Regions from separate parts of the Microbacterium sp. UBA1612 genome, predicted to be linked through region 3. Evidence: predicted binding sites of a transcription regulator. Region 3 holds the regulator's gene; each other region holds the start of a gene.
The links. Region 3 encodes HrcA, which represses chaperone genes, less so after heat shock. Its sites were predicted from a motif close to TTNGCACTCGNNNNNNNCGAGTGCNAA; they were not measured.
Positions count from the first base shown of each region.

Region 1 (4,391 bases), on a different contig from region 3:
GTGGGGTCTGCCGGAGCGGCCGCGGCCTTCTCGGGCTTGTCGGCGACGACGGCCTCGGTGGTGAGGAACAGGCCCGCGATCGACGCGGCGTTCTGCAGCGCCGAACGGGTGACCTTCGCCGGGTCGATGATGCCCTGCTCGAACAGGTCGGCGTACTCGCCGGTCGCGGCGTTCAGACCGTGACCAAGGGGCAGCTCGGCGACCTTGTTCGCCACGACGCCCGGCTCCATGCCGGCGTTCAGAGCGATCTGCTTCAGCGGAGCCTCGATCGCGACCTTCACGATGTTGGCGCCGGTCGCCTCGTCACCGGTGAGCTCGACGTTCGCGAACGCGCCCTTGCCGGCCTGAATGAGGGCCACGCCACCACCGGCGACGACACCTTCCTCGACGGCGGCCTTCGCGTTGCGGACGGCGTCCTCGATGCGGTGCTTGCGCTCCTTGAGCTCGACCTCGGTCGCCGCACCAGCCTTGATGACGGCCACGCCGCCGGCGAGCTTGGCGAGGCGCTCCTGGAGCTTCTCGCGGTCGTAGTCGCTGTCGGTGTTGTCGATCTCGCGACGGATCTGGGTCACGCGACCCTCGATCTGGTCCGCCTCGCCGGCGCCCTCGACGATCGTGGTCTCGTCCTTGGTGATGATCACCTTGCGAGCACGGCCGAGGAGGTCCAGCGTGGTGTTCTCGAGCTTGAGGCCCACCTCTTCGGTGATGACCTGGCCGCCGGTGAGGATCGCGATGTCCTGCAGCTGAGCCTTGCGACGGTCGCCGAAGCCGGGAGCCTTGACGGCAGCCGACTTGAAGATGCCGCGGATCTTGTTCAGCACCAAGGTCGCGAGGGCTTCGCCCTCGACGTCCTCGGCGATGATGAGGAGCTCCTTGCCGTCCTGGATCACCTTGTCGACGATCGGCAGAAGGTCCTTGATGTTCGAGATCTTCTGGTTCGCGATGAGGATGTAGGGGTCCTCGAAGACGACTTCCTGACGCTCGGGGTCGGTGACGAAGTAGGGGTTGATGTACCCCTTGTCGAAGCGCATGCCCTCGGTGAGCTCGAGCTCGGTGCCGAAGGTCTGCGACTCCTCGACGGTCACGACGCCTTCCTTGCCGACCTTGTCGATCGCCTCGGCGATGAGCTCGCCGATCTCGGGGTCAGCGGCGGAGATCGACGCGGTCGCGGCGATCTGCTCCTTCGACTCGACCTCCTTGGCGTCGGCCAGCAGCTGGTCGGTGATCATCTTGACGGCCTTCTCGATGCCGCGCTTGAGCGAGATCGGGTCGGCGCCGGCTGCGACGTTGCGCAGACCCTCGCGGACGAGTGCCTGAGCGAGAACGGTGGCGGTCGTGGTGCCGTCGCCCGCGACGTCGTCGGTCTTCTTGGCGACCTCCTTGACGAGCTCCGCGCCGATCTTCTCGTACGGGTCGTCGAGTTCGATCTCCTTGGCGATCGAGACGCCGTCGTTGGTGATGGTGGGGGCGCCCCACTTCTTCTCCAGCACGACGTTGCGCCCACGCGGGCCCAGGGTCACCTTGACGGCGTCGGCCAGCGTGTTGAGGCCGCGCTCGAGGCCGCGACGGGCCTCTTCATCGAAAGCGATCATCTTTGCCATGTGTGTGTCGTCCCTCCCGGACGTTGGCCTTCGGTCATTAGCACTCGTATGAGACGAGTGCTAATACATTCTGGCACTCGCCCCCGGGGAGTGCAAGCCACCGTCCGTGTTCACGACGAAGGGCGGGATGCCGCAGCATCCCGCCCTTCCTCACGCGCTCGGCGCGCGACGTGACGGCGCGTCAGGCGACGACGCGAACGGACTCCGCCTGCGGGCCCTTCTGGCCCGACCCGACGGTGAACTCGACCGCCTGTCCTTCTTCGAGCACGCGGAAACCGCTCATCTCGATGTTGGAGTAGTGGACGAAGACGTCCTGCCCGTCGGTCACGGTGATGAAGCCGAAACCCTTCTCGGCGTTGAACCACTTGACGGTGCCCTGAGCCATGCGAATCTCCTGTAGTGCGGTGGGACAGGCTCATCGTAGGCAGACGCGAATTCACCGAACCGCCATCACAGCAACTGTTGACAGGGGCGCATAGAAGTATTTACCGGCGTGAAACAACCGCTGGTCCCGAGGGGGTTCGCGTCAGGGAGCGGGCGTCTCCTCCGACGCGCTGTCGGTGTGGTCGAGGCCGATGACCACGGTCAGCTGAGCCGATTCGCTCTCGTCGACGTCTTCGGTGGCGGCGTCGTCGGTCGGCTGGTAGAAGTCGCTCTGCTCGATGCGTGCCCCGTCGAGCAGCTCGGCGACGCCCGCCGCGGCGGCTTCGTCGCCGGGGAAGGCGTAGTACACGGTCGTCTCGGCGAAGTCGGAGGTTCCCGCTTCGCTCGCGTTGACCTGATCGGCGGACCACCCGGCCTCGACGAGCACGTCCTTGACCTGCGTGGCGAGACCCGCCTCGGGCGTGGCGTTGAGCACGAGCACGTCGTACGCGGTGTCGATCACCGGCTCGATGGTCGCCGTGGGCGTCGGCTCGGGAGCGGCGTCGGGAGCGAGGGAGACGCGTCCGCTGAGGACCAGCGTCGCGAAGATGCCCGCGACGATGAGCACGAGAGTGGCGACCGCGGCCCACAGGAAGACGACCCACCCGCGCATGTGCGGGTTCTCGGCCCGGTGGGCGCCGACGCGCCCGCTGTCCGCGGGGAGGTCGTCGAAGCGATCCCGCGGGTAGGTCGATTTCGGCACCCCACGATGCTACCGGCACCCGTCGGTGAACCCGGGAATCCGCCCCGAGGGCTGCTCAGCCCGGCATCGACCGGGTCGCGCGCCCGGATTCGGACACGTCGCGGCGCCGCCGCAGGCGCTTCACCAGCATCGGGTCATGACGCTGCGCCTCGACCGTGTCGATCAGCCGGTCGAGCAGCTGATAGTAGCGAGCCGGGGCGAGCCCGAGTTCCGCGCGGATCGCCTCCTCCTTGGCTCCGACGTGGCGATGCCACTGCGCCTCGAAATCGAGGAGCGCACGGTCGCGGTCGGAGAGGGACACGTCGTCCACGGTAACCGTGCCGGCACCGTCATCCCGTAAGCCACTCCAGGGATGCGCCGAGCGGATCCGCGTAGGCCAGCGGCGCGCCGTCGCGGTGCAGCACGAACCGGCCCGCACCCGGGTCGACGGGCGCGGTCCACCGATCGTGCGCCTGCAGCGGGTCCAGCGACACCCAGATGGCCCCGGTGTCGGCGATGGCGCCGATGAGCCGCTCACGCGCCGCCCGGGGCAGGTGGGGCAGGAGCCCCAGAGTCGACACGACCGGGGTGAGCCCGTCGGGCATCCCCGAGAGAAGCCGAGGGACGAGATCGGGATCGCTCGCGTCGCCGGATGCCACCTCGATCGGCTCGCGACGGGCGAGATCGAGCGCGGCCTCGATCCGCTGCGCTCGACCCCGCTCCCCCGGCCACACCAGGGCCATGAGGAAGGCGCGGTCATCGGGATCGCCCGCCGACATCGGTGTGAGGTCGGCGCCCATCCGCCACCGGATCTCAGGCAGGCGCAGCGGAGCGTCGCCCGTGATGTTCGCGTCGAGGACGACCGGCGACATGCCGGAAGGCGGGTCGAGTCGCACGTCGGGGTGATCCGGCCGGCGGTAGCGGTACGAGTAGCGGTCGGGCTGCAGACAGAGACCGGCGCTCGCACCCACCTCGAGGAAGCCGATCGGTCCGGGGATCGTCGCGAGCGCCGGCAGCAGGGCGGCGCACCGCAGGGGCTCGTTGGTCTGCAGCGAGCGTCGCGACGTCTCCTCGACGACGGCGTCGGCGTGCTCCAGGAGCCAGTCGCGCCAACGCGAGAAGGCCTGCTCGGGCGCGCCCAGCATCCGCGTGACGGCGAACACGAGCGGTGGCTGCCGGCGAGAGGCCGGGATGCGCGCGAGCACGTGGCACACGTCGACGTCATCGGCGACACCCGCCGCCCACTCCGCGTAGAGAGAGGATCGTGATGGAGCTTCCGCCACCGCGAACCGCCGATAGCGATCGGCGACCTCGGCCACGGCATCCATGCGCCCATTGTCCGCTGTCGGCGTCATCATCGTCACACTCGGCGCCCGATGCGGCGCGCTGCGGTTGAATGGAGGGGAAGGAGATCTCCATGGACTATTCCGTCGACAAGACCGACGCGCAGTGGCGCGAAGAGCTCACCCCCGAGCAGTACCAGGTGCTGCGCGAGGCCGGCACCGAGCGTCCCTGGACCGGTGAACTCCTCGACGAGGAGCGCGCCGGGCTCTACACGTGTGCCGCGTGCGGCGCCGAGCTGTTCAAGAGCGGCACCAAGTTCGACTCCCACTGCGGCTGGCCGAGCTTCTACGAGTCGATCCGCCCCGACGCGGTGCAGCTGCTCGAGGACAACAGCCACGGCA
Region 1 is NZ_DCMW01000019.1:266,850-271,240, reverse strand. It holds gene groL (chaperonin GroEL) at 1-1,601, opposite strand, end outside; gene B3S45_RS09115 (cold-shock protein) at 1,783-1,986, opposite strand; gene B3S45_RS09110 (LytR C-terminal domain-containing protein) at 2,128-2,727, opposite strand; gene B3S45_RS09105 (DUF3263 domain-containing protein) at 2,783-3,028, opposite strand; gene B3S45_RS09100 (DUF2332 domain-containing protein) at 3,057-4,034, opposite strand; gene msrB (peptide-methionine (R)-S-oxide reductase MsrB) at 4,124-4,391, shown strand, end outside.
Region 1: groL (chaperonin GroEL) is a predicted target of HrcA. The motif match lies at 1,639-1,665, and genes of this name have one in related genera.

Region 2 (4,391 bases), on a different contig from region 3:
CGCGGCGACCTGGGCGCAGCTCGGCGGCATCCTTTCGCTCGACGACCTCGTCGCCGCCGGAGATGCACTCCTGCATAGACCTCGCACCGAGGATGGGCATCGCACCGGACCGGAGACCGCTCTCGCGACGTTCGCTCAGCTCGAGGCCTCGATCGAAGCCGGTCGCCGGATCGGCGCATCCGCACTCCGCCAGGCACTGCCGCTCGTGCGCGAAGGGGTGGCGAGCCCCACCGAGACGGCGCTTCGCCTCGGGCTGTGGCGCGCGGGGCTCCCCGATCCGATCCTCGATCACGATGTGCGAGACGATCGCGGACACCTCGTCGGGTGCACGGAGTTCGCCTATCCGACCTTCGGCCTCCTGATCGAGTGCGAGGGCGACCACCATCGCACCGACCGCCGCCAGTGGAATCGCGACATCGAGAAGTACGGGCGATATCAGGATCTGGGATGGACCGTGCTGCGGTTCTCAGCGATCCACCTCGCCCCGAGTGTCAGCCCCGCCGTGACCCGCATCCGCCACCATCTCGCACAGCGCGGCTGGGCATGCGATCCGTCCGCGTGACCTCGCGCGGTCGTGGTTTTCGGTTGTCATTCGATGCTGGTTTCCGGAGCGGATGCGACATGCGGTGACAGGTGAACCGGAGGGTATGGCATCCCGTGACAGGTGAACCGACGGATGCGGCATCCGGCGGGTCAGCACTCGATGACGTTCACCGCGAGACCGCCCTCGCTGGTCTCCTTGTACTTGTGCGACATGTCGATGCCGGTCTGACGCATCGTCTCGACGACCGCATCGAGCGACACGAAGTGCGAACCGTCCCCGCGCAGCGCCAGCCGCGCCGCGGTGACGGCGGTGGACGCGGCAATCGCGTTGCGCTCGATGCAGGGGATCTGCACGAGCCCACCGACGGGATCGCACGTCAGGCCGAGGTGGTGTTCCATCGCGATCTCCGCGGCGTTCTCGATCTGGCGGTTCGTGCCGCCCATCACCGCCGTCAGTCCGCCGGCCGCCATCGCGCACGCCGACCCGACCTCGGCCTGACAGCCGCCTTCGGCGCCCGAGATCGACGCGTTCGCCTTGAAGAGCGACCCGAGAGCGGTCGCCGTGAGAAGGAAGCGCCGGATGCCACGGCGGCGGTTCGCCTCCGCGACGGCGTCGTCGTCCCCCGCGTCGGCGACATCGCCCGCGGTGCCGAACCCCAAGAGGGCACTGCCGACCAGTTCCCCGTGGGGCGTGACGGCGTTTCCGGCGCCGAGTCCCGAGTCGGCCAGGAAACGCCACCAGTACATCGCGACCGCCGGCAGGATTCCGGCCGCACCGTTCGTCGGCGCGGTGACGACCCGGCCTCCGGCGGCGTTCTCCTCGTTCACGGCCAGGGCGAACGCGCCGAGCCACTCTCCCGGCAACTCGCGACCACCGGCCGCAGTGGTGTCCTCGAGCTGTGCTCGGATCACGCTCGCGCGCCGCTTCACCTTCAGCATGCCCGGCAGCACCCCGTCGGCGTGCAGACCCGCCGTCACACAGTCGGCCATCGCATCCCAGATGCGATCGAGGCCGGCCGCGACCTCGGCCTCCGAGCGCAGCGCCGTCTCGTTCATGCGCGCAGCCTCGGCGATCGTCAGGTGGCGCTCGTCGCAGATCGCGAGGAGCTCCTCCGCCGAATCGAAGCGGATCGGTGACGGAGTCGCTTCGATCCTCGGAGCCTCGCCGTCGCGCCGGATGAAACCGCCGCCCACGGAGTAGTAGGTCTCCTCAGCCAGCACGCCGCCCTCGTCGTCGCGCGCGACGAGCGTCATCGCGTTCGGATGCTCCGGGAGGCGCGTCCGAGGTTCGAAGCTCACGTCCGCCTTGGCGAAGGGCACCGGTCTCATGCCGCCGAGGAGCATCCGGTCCCCGTCCGCCAGGTTCGACCAGGCCCCGCGGATCGCTCCCGGATCGGCCGTCTCGGGATCGAGCCCGGAAAGCCCGGCGACCACCGCATCCGGAGTGCCGTGGCCGATTCCTGTCGCCCCGAGGGACCCGTAGAGCGCGCACGTCACACCCGTGACCCGGTCGAGAAGCTTGCTCTCGCGCAGGCGGACGGCGAAGTCACGCCCGGCGCGCATCGGGCCGACGGTGTGGGAGCTCGAGGGTCCTACTCCGATGGAGAACAGCTCGAACGCCGAGACATAGGCGCTCATCGCTCCAGGCTACGCCCCACGGCCTGCTCCGCGCCGAGACAGAGCGACAGCCCCGGCTCGTGGAGTCGGGGCTGTCGCCGGAGGGAGGTCTACTGTTCGACGGGCGTCGGTCCGTCCGCGGATGCCGCGGAGTGGGACTCATGCGCCTGCAGCACCGAGTGCTGGGCCTCGGTCGCGACCTCGATCTTGCGCGGCTTCGCCTTCTCGCTGACCGGGATCGTCACCGACAGCACGCCGTTGCCGTAGCTCGCCGAGATGCGTTCAGTGTCGATGCCCTGTCCGAGGTTCAGCTGCCGAACGAAGCTCGCCGCCTCGCGCTCCCGGGTGATCCACTTGACGCCGTCGCCCGACGCGAGGGTCCGCTCGGCGCGAATCGTCAGCAGCTGGCCGTCGACGTCGATGTCGACCGAGCCCGGGTCGATGCCGGGGAGGTCGGCGTTCAGGACGTAGTGGTCGCCATCGCGATAGAGGTCCATCGGCATGCGGCGGGGTCCACGTCGCGCGTCGAGGAGGCTCGACGCCATGCGGTCCAGCTCACGGAACGGGTCGTAGGTTCCCATTTCTGCTCCTTCGTAGCGGGTCGGATGCGGCCATCCGACAGTGTCTTGTCCAAGTTGAGTCACATTGACTCAAGTAAGCCCAGATTAGCACTCTCCTCCTGCGAGTGCCAGATCTTTCGATCGCCCTGGGCGAACGGGACGACAAGAATGCCGAAAGGGTCGGGATCAGCCGGCAGCGCCGACCTCGGGACGCCATCGCGCCCGCGTGCCATACGGGCCGACCGCCGCCGGAAACGCGAAAATCCCCCGCCCGATGGGCGAGGGATTCCTCACTGTCTCAACACAGTGCGCGCCTCGAGGGACTCGAACCCCCAACCTTCTGATCCGTAGTCAGATGCTCTATCCATTGAGCTAGAGGCGCAGGACCTCCGCGCGAAACGGCGCGAAGGCCGAGGTTCAGACTACCTCACGATTCGGTCGGTGGCGAATCGATGGCGGCGGCGACGTCTTCCGGTTCGTCCACCGCTCCGACCGTGACGTCGCCGATACGACGGCGGTGGGCTGCCAGGCGCGGCAGATCGACGAGACGCAGAGCCTGCATGCGTGCGGCCCGCATCTGCCCGTAGTCGGGTTCGAGGTCGGGACGTGCTCCCTCGACGACCAGCCGCCGCTGCAGATTCGACTCGACGTCGCCCCAGGCGGCCTGGCGTGCACCGGCGACGAGTTCAGCGACGGCCTCGGCGTCGTCGGCCCGCTCGCGCAGCACCTTCGCGACGCCGGTGTACTGCCGCTGTCGACGTCGAAGGTTGCGGGTGTCCCGATCGCGGTAGTCGTGCGTGCCGTCGGGATCGGAGTACTTCCCCCACGCCTTCTTGCGCTGCTTGCGGGTGAGGTCGGCCGCGGCCTCCTGCTCGGCGGCGAGCGCCAGAAGCGTCTCCCTGGCGAAAGGGGCGACCCGTTCGGGATCGAAGGGCTCGTTGCGCGCGATCGTGTCGACGAGGATGCGGTTGCGCACCGCGAGCCGTGCCGCGGCGTCGGCGATCGAGACACCTTCCGCGATCGCGTCTGCGTTGCGCCCCATCCGCACACCTCCCGTCCACACGAGATCGTATCGTCCGCACCTGAGCCGGATCTGGCATGCGCCGTGTGCGATACCCGTCGCCCGAAGCCCGCGCAAGCCCATCCCCAAGCCCGCACGCGCGCAATAGCGTCTCAACCGGGCCCAGACAGGGACCCGGTTGCCTTTCGAGAAGAGGAGTGACTCATGGGATTCATGGATGACGCGAAGGATGCCGCGGAGACCGCCGGTCGCAAGGCCGGCGAAGCGTGGGAAGACACCCGGGACCGCATCGACGACAAGCTCGACGAGATGCGCGCGGAATCCGACGTCAAGAAGGCCGAAGCAGAGCGCGACTCGGTGAAGGCGAAGAACGAGGCCAACGAGAAGATGCGCGGCGACAGCTGACCCGCTCGCTCCGGGCCCGCGCGACGCAGCGGACCCGGGAGTTTCCGCGGACATCGGCACCCGCGGGCAATCCGAAAATGCCGATACTGCGAATCACCTGTGCGACACCCCGTTGCACAGATTCAGGAGGTTACACATGTCATCGTCACCGAACCGCCTCGTCGCCTCGATCATCGGCGCGGTCTACATCGTCGTAGGTCTGCTCGGTTTCCTCGTCACCGGCGGCGTCGGATTCATCGCGACCG
Region 2 is NZ_DCMW01000022.1:17,939-22,329, forward strand. It holds gene B3S45_RS09430 (hypothetical protein) at 1-562, shown strand, start outside; gene B3S45_RS09435 (L-serine ammonia-lyase, iron-sulfur-dependent, subunit alpha) at 694-2,181, opposite strand; gene B3S45_RS09440 (Hsp20/alpha crystallin family protein) at 2,271-2,741, opposite strand; tRNA gene B3S45_RS09445 (tRNA-Arg) at 3,030-3,102, opposite strand; gene B3S45_RS09450 (asparagine synthase) at 3,148-3,762, opposite strand; gene B3S45_RS09455 (hypothetical protein) at 3,946-4,146, shown strand; gene B3S45_RS09460 (DUF4383 domain-containing protein) at 4,283-4,391, shown strand, end outside.
Region 2: B3S45_RS09440 (Hsp20/alpha crystallin family protein) is a predicted target of HrcA. The motif match lies at 2,826-2,852, and genes of this name have one in related genera.

Region 3 (4,391 bases):
AGGTGCGCAGCACATTCTCCCCGAGTCGCACCGGCCGCGCTCCGGCCGAGCCCAGCCGATCGACCTCCTCGGGCGTCAGCCCGCCCTCCGGTCCGACGATCACGAGCACGTCGGTGGTGTCCTGCGGATCGAGGAAGACAGCGGTGAGCGGGTCGGCGGCGTCGGGGACGAGCACGAGCAGTCGCGCGTGCTCCGCGCGCGCGGCGAGGTCGGCGGTCGACACCGGGGCGGTCACCTCGGGGATCCAGGCGCGATGCGCCTGCTTGGCCGCTTCCCGCACGATCGAGGACCATCGCGCACGGCCCTTCTCGATCTTCGCGCCCTGCCAGCGGGAGACGCTGCGTGAGGCCTGCCACGGGATGATCGCATCCGCACCGATCTCGGTGGCGGCCTGCACGGCGAGCTCGTCCCTGTCGCCCTTCGCGAGAGCCTGCACCAGCACGAGTCGAGGAGCGGCCGCGGGCACCGTCCGCCGGTGCGTGATGACGACGGCGACCCGCTGCGGCGAGGCCGCGGCGACCTCACCCGACAGCCATGCGCCGCGGCCGTCGCCGACGGTCACGGCCTCACCGACGCGCACCCGACGCACGACGGCGGCGTGATGCGCCTCGCGCCCCGTGAGCACGACCTCGTCACCGTCGAGCGCGGTGTCCCCGTCGACGACGAAGTGCAGCGGCATCGGTCAGCCGTTCCGGAGGCGGTCCCGCAGCCTCGCGAACAGGCCCTGGTGGAATTCCGCGAGCTTGGGCGCGGGCGCTTTCGTCCGCTTGGCGAAGTCCTCGATGAGCGCCCGCTCCTTGTGGTCCAGGCGGGTCGGGGTCACGACGTGCACTCCGACGCGGAGGTCGCCCCGCTGGCTGCCGCGCAACGGGGTGATGCCCCGCCCCTTGATGGTCAGGACATCGCCCGCCTGCACACCCGGCCGGATCTCCAGGTCGACCGTGCCGTCGAGTGACTCGATGGTCGTCGTCGTGCCGAGGACGGCATCGGGCATGGACACCTCCAACGTCGCCAGCAGGTCATCCCCCTCGCGGCTGAAGGTCTCGTGGTCCTTCACCGACACCTCGATGTAGAGGTCGCCGTTGGGGCCACCGGCCTGTCCCACCTCTCCCGAGCCGGGGAGCTGCAGCCGCAGGCCGGTCTCCACGCCCGCGGGGATGTCGAGGGACACGGTGCGACGTGCCCGAACCCGCCCCTGCCCCTGGCAGGTCGCGCACGGGTAGGGGATGGTCGTTCCGTAACCCTGGCACACCCGGCAGGGCGCGTTCGTCACGACATTGCCGAGCAGGCTCCGCACCTGCTGCTGGACGTGGCCCGAGCCGTGGCAGATGTCGCACGTGACCGGCTGCGTGTTCGGCTGGCAGCAGGAGCCGTCGCAGGTCTCGCACAGCACCGCTGTGTCGACCTCGATGTCGCGGTGGACGCCGAACACGACGTCGCCGAGATCGAGCGTGACGCGCACGAGCGCATCCTGTCCCCGCTCACGGCGGGAGCGGGGACGCGGACCCCGCGAGCCGCCGCCCCCGGCGGCACCGAAGAAGGTCTCGAAGATGTCGCCGAAGGAGCCGAATCCGGCGGCGCCACCACCGCCGAACGGCGAGTCGCCGCCCATGTCGTAGCGTGCTCGCTGATCGGGATCGCTCAGCACGTCGTACGCGTGCGTCACCGACTTGAACCGCTCGGCGGCGTCATCCCCTGGGTTCACGTCGGGGTGCAGCTCCCGCGCCAATCGCCGGTAGGCCTTCTTGATCTCGTCGGGGCTCGCGTCTCGCGAGACACCCAGCACTTCGTAGTGGTCAGCCACGTTCGCCTTCCCACCCGTGTCGCCACGGGATCGTCTGTGTTCGAGCGCCTCAGCGGGCGCCTTCGTCTTCTTCGAGCAGCCGCGACAGGTAGCGCGCCACCGCGCGCACCGATGCGAGGTTGCTCGGATAGTCCATGCGAGTCGGCCCGAGCACGCCGACACGCGCCCGGGCACCGGACGCGTCGTACTCGCCCGCGACGACCGACGCCTCCGCGAGACCGAAGGGCTCGTTCTCGCGTCCGATGCTCGCGGCGAGACCGTGCTCGTCGGCCACCATCTCCCCCATGAGGCGCATGAGCGTCACCTGCTCCTCGATCGCCTCGAGCAGCGGATAGATGCTTCCGCGGAAATCCGACTCGCGCCGTGCGAGATTGGCCGTTCCCGCCATCACGAGTCTGTCCTGCCGGAATTCGTCGAGTTCCTCCGCGACGATCATCGCGATCACGTCGATCACAGCGTCATCGGGCGAGCGGTGGTCGCCTCCAGCCGAAGCAAGGCGTTCGGCGATCGCGTGTGCACCGTCCCGGATGGGGCGGCCGACGATGAGATCGGCGATCGCCGCCCGCAGGCGCACGATCTCGTCCTCGGCGGGATCGCGCGGGAGGAAGACGAGCCGCTGCGACACGCGGCCGGTGTCGGTGACGATCACAACGAGCATGCGCCCCGCATCCAGCCCGACCAGCTCGATGTGGGACACATGCGCCTGGGCGAAGGAGGGATACTGCACGATGGCGACCTGGCCGGTCAGCTGGGTCAGCGCCCGGACCGTGCGCACCATGAGGTCGTCGAGATCTCCCGGCGCTTCGAGGAAGGCGGCGATGGCCGTCCGCTGCGCGGGCGAGAGCGGACGAACCTCGGCGAGGTGGTCGACGAAGACGCGATACCCCTTGTCGGTGGGTATCCGTCCGGACGAGGTGTGCGGTGCGGCGATGAGGTCCTCGTCCTCGAGCATCGCCATGTCGTTGCGGATCGTGGCCGCCGACACCCCGAAGGCGTGGCGCTCCACGATGGACTTGCTGCCGACCGGCTCGCGCGTCTCGACGTAGTCCTGCACGATCGCGCGGAGGACTTCCAGTCCGCGTGCGCTGACCATGGATCCTCCCGCATACGTGTCCGGCGTGCACTGGCACTCGTCTCGAGTGAGTGCCAATTCTATCGCGCCGACCGCCGGAGCGCGCGTCGGGCCCGCCCGTCAGTCCGTGAGGGCGCGCACGACGGCGTCGGCGAGCAGCCGGCCGCGAAGGGTGAGCACGATCGTGCCGCCGATCGCGCTGGCCCCATCGATCAGGCCGTCGGCGATGAGCCCCGGCACCGCGCCGCGTCGGTCGCGGGGCACGAGCGCGATCGGGAGCCCCTCGCGGATACGCGAACGCAGCAGCACGGTCTCGAGGTCCCGCGAGGAACGGTCCGGTCGCTCGCGCCCGGCCGCGGGAGACGAACCCTCGCTCAGCCGCGCGGCGTATGCGGCGGGGTGCTTGACGTTCCACCAGCGGAGGCCGCCGATGTGGCTGTGCGCGCCGGGCCCGAACCCCCACCAGTCCGTACCCCGCCAATAGGCGAGGTTGTGCTTCGACCGGTCGGATTCCCGCCGTGCCCAGTTGGAGACTTCATACCACTCCAGGCCCGCCGCGGCGAAGGCCGTCTCGGCGGCCTCGTACATGTCCGCCTGCAGGTCGTCGTCGGGTGCCGGCACCTCGCCGCGCCGGATCTGGCGCGCGAGCTTGGTGCCGTCCTCGATGATCAGGGCGTAGGCGGAGATGTGGTCCGGCTCCAGGGCGACCGCAGCGTCGACCGAGCGCGACCAATCCGAGAGGCTCTCCCCCGGCGCGCCGTAGATCAGGTCGATGCTCACCCCCAAACCCGCGGCGCGCGCGGCAGCCACGGCCTGGCCGACGTTCTCCGGTCGGTGCGTGCGATCGAGAGCGGCGAGCACGTGCGGGACCGCAGACTGCATGCCGATCGACATGCGGGTGACGCCGGCGTCGGCGAGCTCGTCGACGACGGCGGGGGTGACCGTGTCGGGATTGGCCTCCACGGTCACCTCCGCGCCGTTCGCGATCCCGAAGGTGTCTCGGATCCCCTCGAGCATGCGAGCGAGGTCGCCGGCAGGCAGGAGGGTCGGGGTCCCGCCGCCGAAGAACACCGTCGACGCCTCCCGCAACGGCCCGCGATGGGCCAGAACCCGTCCTGCGAGCCGCACCTCGTCCAAGAGCGTGTCGGCGTACGCGTCCTGCCGCGCACCGCGCAGCTCCCCGGCCGTATAGGTGTTGAAATCGCAGTATCCGCAGCGCACGCGACAGAACGGCACGTGCAGATACGCGCCGAAGGCGGCCGCGCCGCCGAGGACGAGATCATCGGGCAGCATCCCGTCCGCGGGAGCGGGATCACCGAGAGGCAGCGCAGCGCCCATCAGCGCGCTCGATCCGCACTCACGCGGGCGTCGTGTAGAGCGGCGAGATCGCCCGCAGATAGCGCGTGAAGAGTTCGCGACGCCGGCGGCGCGTCAGAGCGGGGATCAGTCGGTACAGCGTCGCGCGCGGCACATCGAAGGCGCGAACGGTGAACCAGACTTCGTCGTTGTCGTGCC
Region 3 is NZ_DCMW01000003.1:27,207-31,597, reverse strand. It holds gene B3S45_RS00655 (16S rRNA (uracil(1498)-N(3))-methyltransferase) at 1-679, opposite strand, end outside; gene dnaJ (molecular chaperone DnaJ) at 683-1,804, opposite strand; gene hrcA (heat-inducible transcriptional repressor HrcA) at 1,854-2,897, opposite strand; gene hemW (radical SAM family heme chaperone HemW) at 2,997-4,214, opposite strand; gene B3S45_RS00635 (DUF1990 family protein) at 4,234-4,391, opposite strand, start outside.

Region 4 (4,391 bases), on a different contig from region 3:
TGGTCGACGCCGCGCGAGGCGGAGGGCCCGAGGCCGAGGAGAAGATCGCGGAGGCTTCGCAGGCCATCGCCCGCCTCGTGCGGTGACGCGCTCCGCTACGTGAGGTCGGCCACATCCGAGGCCGTGCGGCGTGACCGGCGCGCAGCCGACACGGAGTCCGCCGACAGGATCACGAGCGCCACCCAGACCAGGGCGAAGCCGATCCAGCGCTCCGGCGGCATGGGCTCCTGCAGGATCCACACCCCGATCGTGAACTGCAGGATCGGGGCGACGAACTGCAGAAGGCCGATGACGGTCAGCGGCACTCGGCGCGCGCCCGCGGCGAACAGCAGCAGAGGGGTGGCCGTCATGACGCCGGCCAGAAGCAGCAGCACGGCGTGCACGGCTCCGGCGGTGCCGAGCGTGAGACCGGCGGTCACCCCCACCGCGCTCAGCTGGATGATGGCGACCGGGGTGAGCCAGAGCGATTCGAGCGTGAGCCCGCTCACCGCGTCGACGGAGGGGCCGATCTGCTTCTTGACGAGCCCGTACAGTCCGAAGGAGGTCGCCAGCGACAGCGCGATCCACGGGAACGCACCGTATCCCGCCACGATCACCCCGACCGCTGCGGCCGCGATGCCGAGCGCGACCCACTGCGTGACGCGCAGCCGCTCCCGGAGGATGAGGACGCCCAACAGCACGGTCAGGATCGGATTGATGAAATATCCGAGACTCGTCTCGATCACGTGCCCGGTCAGGGTCGCGATGAGGAACACCTGCCAGTTGACGTAGATGAGCAGGCCCGCCACCACCGTCCAGCCGACGAGCCGTCGCTGCCGGAGGATCGCCAACAGCCGAGGCCACGTGCGTGTGACGGTCAGCAGCATCGCGCAGAACACCAGTGACAGCAGGATGCGCCATGCGACGACTTCCCACGGCCCGGTGGGTGCGAGCGCGAGGAAGTACAGCGGCAGGAACCCCCACAGGAGGTACGCGCCGAACGTGTACAGGCCGCCCCACGCTCGCTCTCGGGAGGCGTCCGTCGGCGAGGCGCCTGCATCGGTGGACGACGGAACGCCGACGCCCGCGGTCACGAGCGCGGTCTCCCCCAGGTCGGGGGCGTCTCGTGCTGCCTCGTCGGCGTCGCCGGCTCCCCTGGGGGGCTCGGGCGCGTCGAGGTTCACCGGTTCATCGTAGTCCTGACCTGCCGCGCCCGATCGCCGCAGCGAAAAGGGCCCGGATGCCGAAGCATCCGAGCCCTTCGTCACGCGGGGTGTCTCAGCGGACGACGACCGCCAGAACGTCGCGCGCCGACAGCACGAGGTACTCATCGGCACCGAACTTGACCTCGGTACCGCCGTACTTGCTGTAGATCACGCGGTCGCCGACGGCGACGTCGACCGGGACACGGTTGCCGTTGTCGTCGATGCGACCGGGACCGACCGCCACGACCTCGCCCTCCTGGGGCTTCTCCTTGGCGGTGTCGGGGATGACCAGACCGCTGGACGTGGTCTGCTCGGCCTCGACCTGCGTGATGACGATGCGGTCCTCGAGCGGCTTGATGGAAACCGACACGGGTCTACCTCTGCTTTCCTATGAGACGTCAAGACTCGTTAGCAAACTCGGAGTGAGAGTGCTAACGCAAGTCTAGGGAAGCGCTGGCACTCTTGCAACGCGAGTGCCAGATTCGCGATCGACACGTATCAGCACGGCCCTGGCCGTCTCCCCTCATGTGTGTGTACGATGACAACACCGAGACCGGGTCAGCTGGGTGACCTGGCATCGGATGCAGACGACGGCGTTCGCCACCGTGACCGCTCCTCGTCTGCCGCACTGGGACACTGGGAACAACTGGGGTAATCACGAGCTCTCGCCAGCTCGCGCCCGATCCGTGGGGGGATCATGGCAACGGCGTATTTTCTGGGTATCGACGTCGGTACGAGCAGGACGGCGGCAGCGACCGCACGGTCCGCTCCCGACACCACACTCGACACCCGAAGCTTTCCGCTCGGGCGCAGCACCGACAGTGCTCCGTCGTCGGTGTTCGTCACCGCTGATGGCCTGCTCTTCGGAGACGCGGCCGAACGACGCGGCATCAGCCAGCCCGAACGGCTCGTGCGCGAGTTCAAGCGCAGCATCGGCGACGACGTTCCACTGTCGGTGGCGGGGCGGACTCTTCCGCCCGAGCAGCTCTATGCGCACACCGTCGCCTCGGTCATCGAGGCCGTCGTCGAGCGCGAGGGATCATCACCCGAGGGCATCATGCTCACCCACCCGACCGGGTGGGGCTCCCACCGGCTGGGCCTGATCCGCAGCGCGCTCGGGCGCGCCGAGGTCGGCGAGGTGTCGCTGATCACCGAACCCGAGGCCGCCGCACGGCAGTACGAAGCCGGCAGGATTCTGGAGCCGGGCCGCTCGCTCGCCGTCTACGACCTCGGCGGCGGCACGTTCGACTCCGTCATCCTCCGCAAGTCCGACGACGGCGGGTTCGCGCCCCTCGGCAGCGCGTCGGGGATCGACGACCTCGGTGGAGCCGACTTCGACGACGAGGTGCTCCGCCACGTGCTCCGCGCTGCGGGCGTGACCGCAGCCGACCTGCAGTCCGACGACGCCGACATGCGGCTGGCGCTGTCGCAGCTGCGCCGGGAGTGCGTCGACGCCAAAGAGGCGCTCTCGTTCGACTCCGACGTGACGATCCCGGTGCTCCTACCCACGGGCGCGGCGAGCGTTCGGCTGACGCGCGCGGAGTTCGAGGACATGATCGCGCCGTCGGTGGAGCGCACGGCCGATACGCTCGAAGACACGCTCGAGGCCACGGGTCTCAGTCCCGACGACGTCGAGAGCATCCTGCTCGTCGGCGGATCATCTCGCATCCCGCTCGTCGCGCAGATGCTCTCCGAGCGCTTCGACCGTCCGATCGCGATCGATGCCGATCCGAAGTCCTCGATCGCCCTCGGCGCAGCGCGGGCCATCGCACCGGCCGCCGAGATCGGCGCGGGTCTCGCCCTGCTGCCGGCCGGGTCCGCCGCGGCACTGGTCGACGACGCCCCCGTCGCCGAGGCGGCCGATGTCGCCGAGGCACCCACGCCGCTTCCCGCTCGCCGGTCTCGGGCGATCCCGATCGCGGCGTCCGCAGCGGGCGCGCTCGTGCTCGCGAGCGGCCTCGTGCTCGCGAACGCGACCGGACTCGGCAACAGCACCCTCGCCGCCGGCTCGAGCCAGCAGTCGCTGAGCGAGTGGCTCGGCATGGAGCTGACCGCGTCCTCGCAGGCGGTCAGCGAGACGAGTGAGCCCGAGGCGGCCGGTGAGGAACCGGGTGCTGCCGATGCGGTCAAGGCCGCGCCCCGGCCGAAGGCGGACACCGGCGGCTGGACCACACCGCGCAGCAACCCGATGGTGCACAACACCCGCACCACACCGAAGTCATCGTCCTCCTCCTCGAGTGCCACGCAGGGGCGCACGTCGCCGTCGAAGTCGGCGCCGCCGAAGTCCTCGGGATCCAGCGGATCGACGGGGTCGAGCGGGTCGTCGGGCTCGAGCGGTTCGTCCGGGTCCAGCGGCTCCACCGGATCGACCGGCTCGTCCGGATCCGGCGGGTCGACGACCACGCCGTCGACGCCTCCGACCACATCGACACCGACGCCGACCACCCCGTCGACGCCCTCGCCCTCGACACCGTCGACCACTCCGACGCAGGAGCCGGACCCGACCCCGACCGAGCCGACGACGGACCCGTCGCCGACGACCGACCCGACGCCGGATCAGACGACCCCGACGCAGGAGCCCGAGCCGACGAGCGAGCCGGAACCCACCGCGTCGACCTCGACGGCACCCGACCCCGCGCCCTCAGAAACGCAGACCGAGACGACTCCCCCCACGTCGCCCAGCCCCAGCCCGTCCGATACGACGGTGACGGCTGAGTAGCGTGCGGGGGCGATAGTGAACAGGCTCACCGAGACCACCGATCCGACGGTAGAGATGCTTCCCCGGGCTGCCCACGCGCTCGGCGCCCTCGACGACCTCGTCACGCGCAGACCCCCACTGCGCGCAGCGATCGTCGGGGGTGCCGGCTCGGGCAAGACGGATGCGCTCGCCTACCTGCGCGGTCGGCTCGACCGAGACGGCCGACCGACCCACCTGTGGTCGGCGCGCAATCGCACCGACCGCATCGACGACGACGTGACCCTCCTCGTCGACGACGCGCAGGAGCTCGACGAGAAGGCGCTCGGAACACTCCTCGAACGCGCGCATCGACCCGACGCGGGCCTCGTCATCGCCTACCGCACGTGGCCGGCGCCGCCGGCGCTCGTGGAGATCACGCGCGTGGTCGAGCACGACAACCCGCCGCTGCTGCTGGGCGAGGTGACGCTCGCCGAGGTGCGCACCGATCTGCTGTCGGCGGATGCGGCGTG
Region 4 is NZ_DCMW01000023.1:234,318-238,708, reverse strand. It holds gene B3S45_RS10800 (metal-sensitive transcriptional regulator) at 1-86, shown strand, start outside; gene rarD (EamA family transporter RarD) at 96-989, opposite strand; gene groES (co-chaperone GroES) at 1,258-1,554, opposite strand; gene B3S45_RS10785 (Hsp70 family protein) at 1,882-3,903, shown strand; gene B3S45_RS10780 (LuxR C-terminal-related transcriptional regulator) at 3,919-4,391, shown strand, end outside.
Region 4: groES (co-chaperone GroES) is a predicted target of HrcA. The motif match lies at 1,638-1,664, and genes of this name have one in related genera.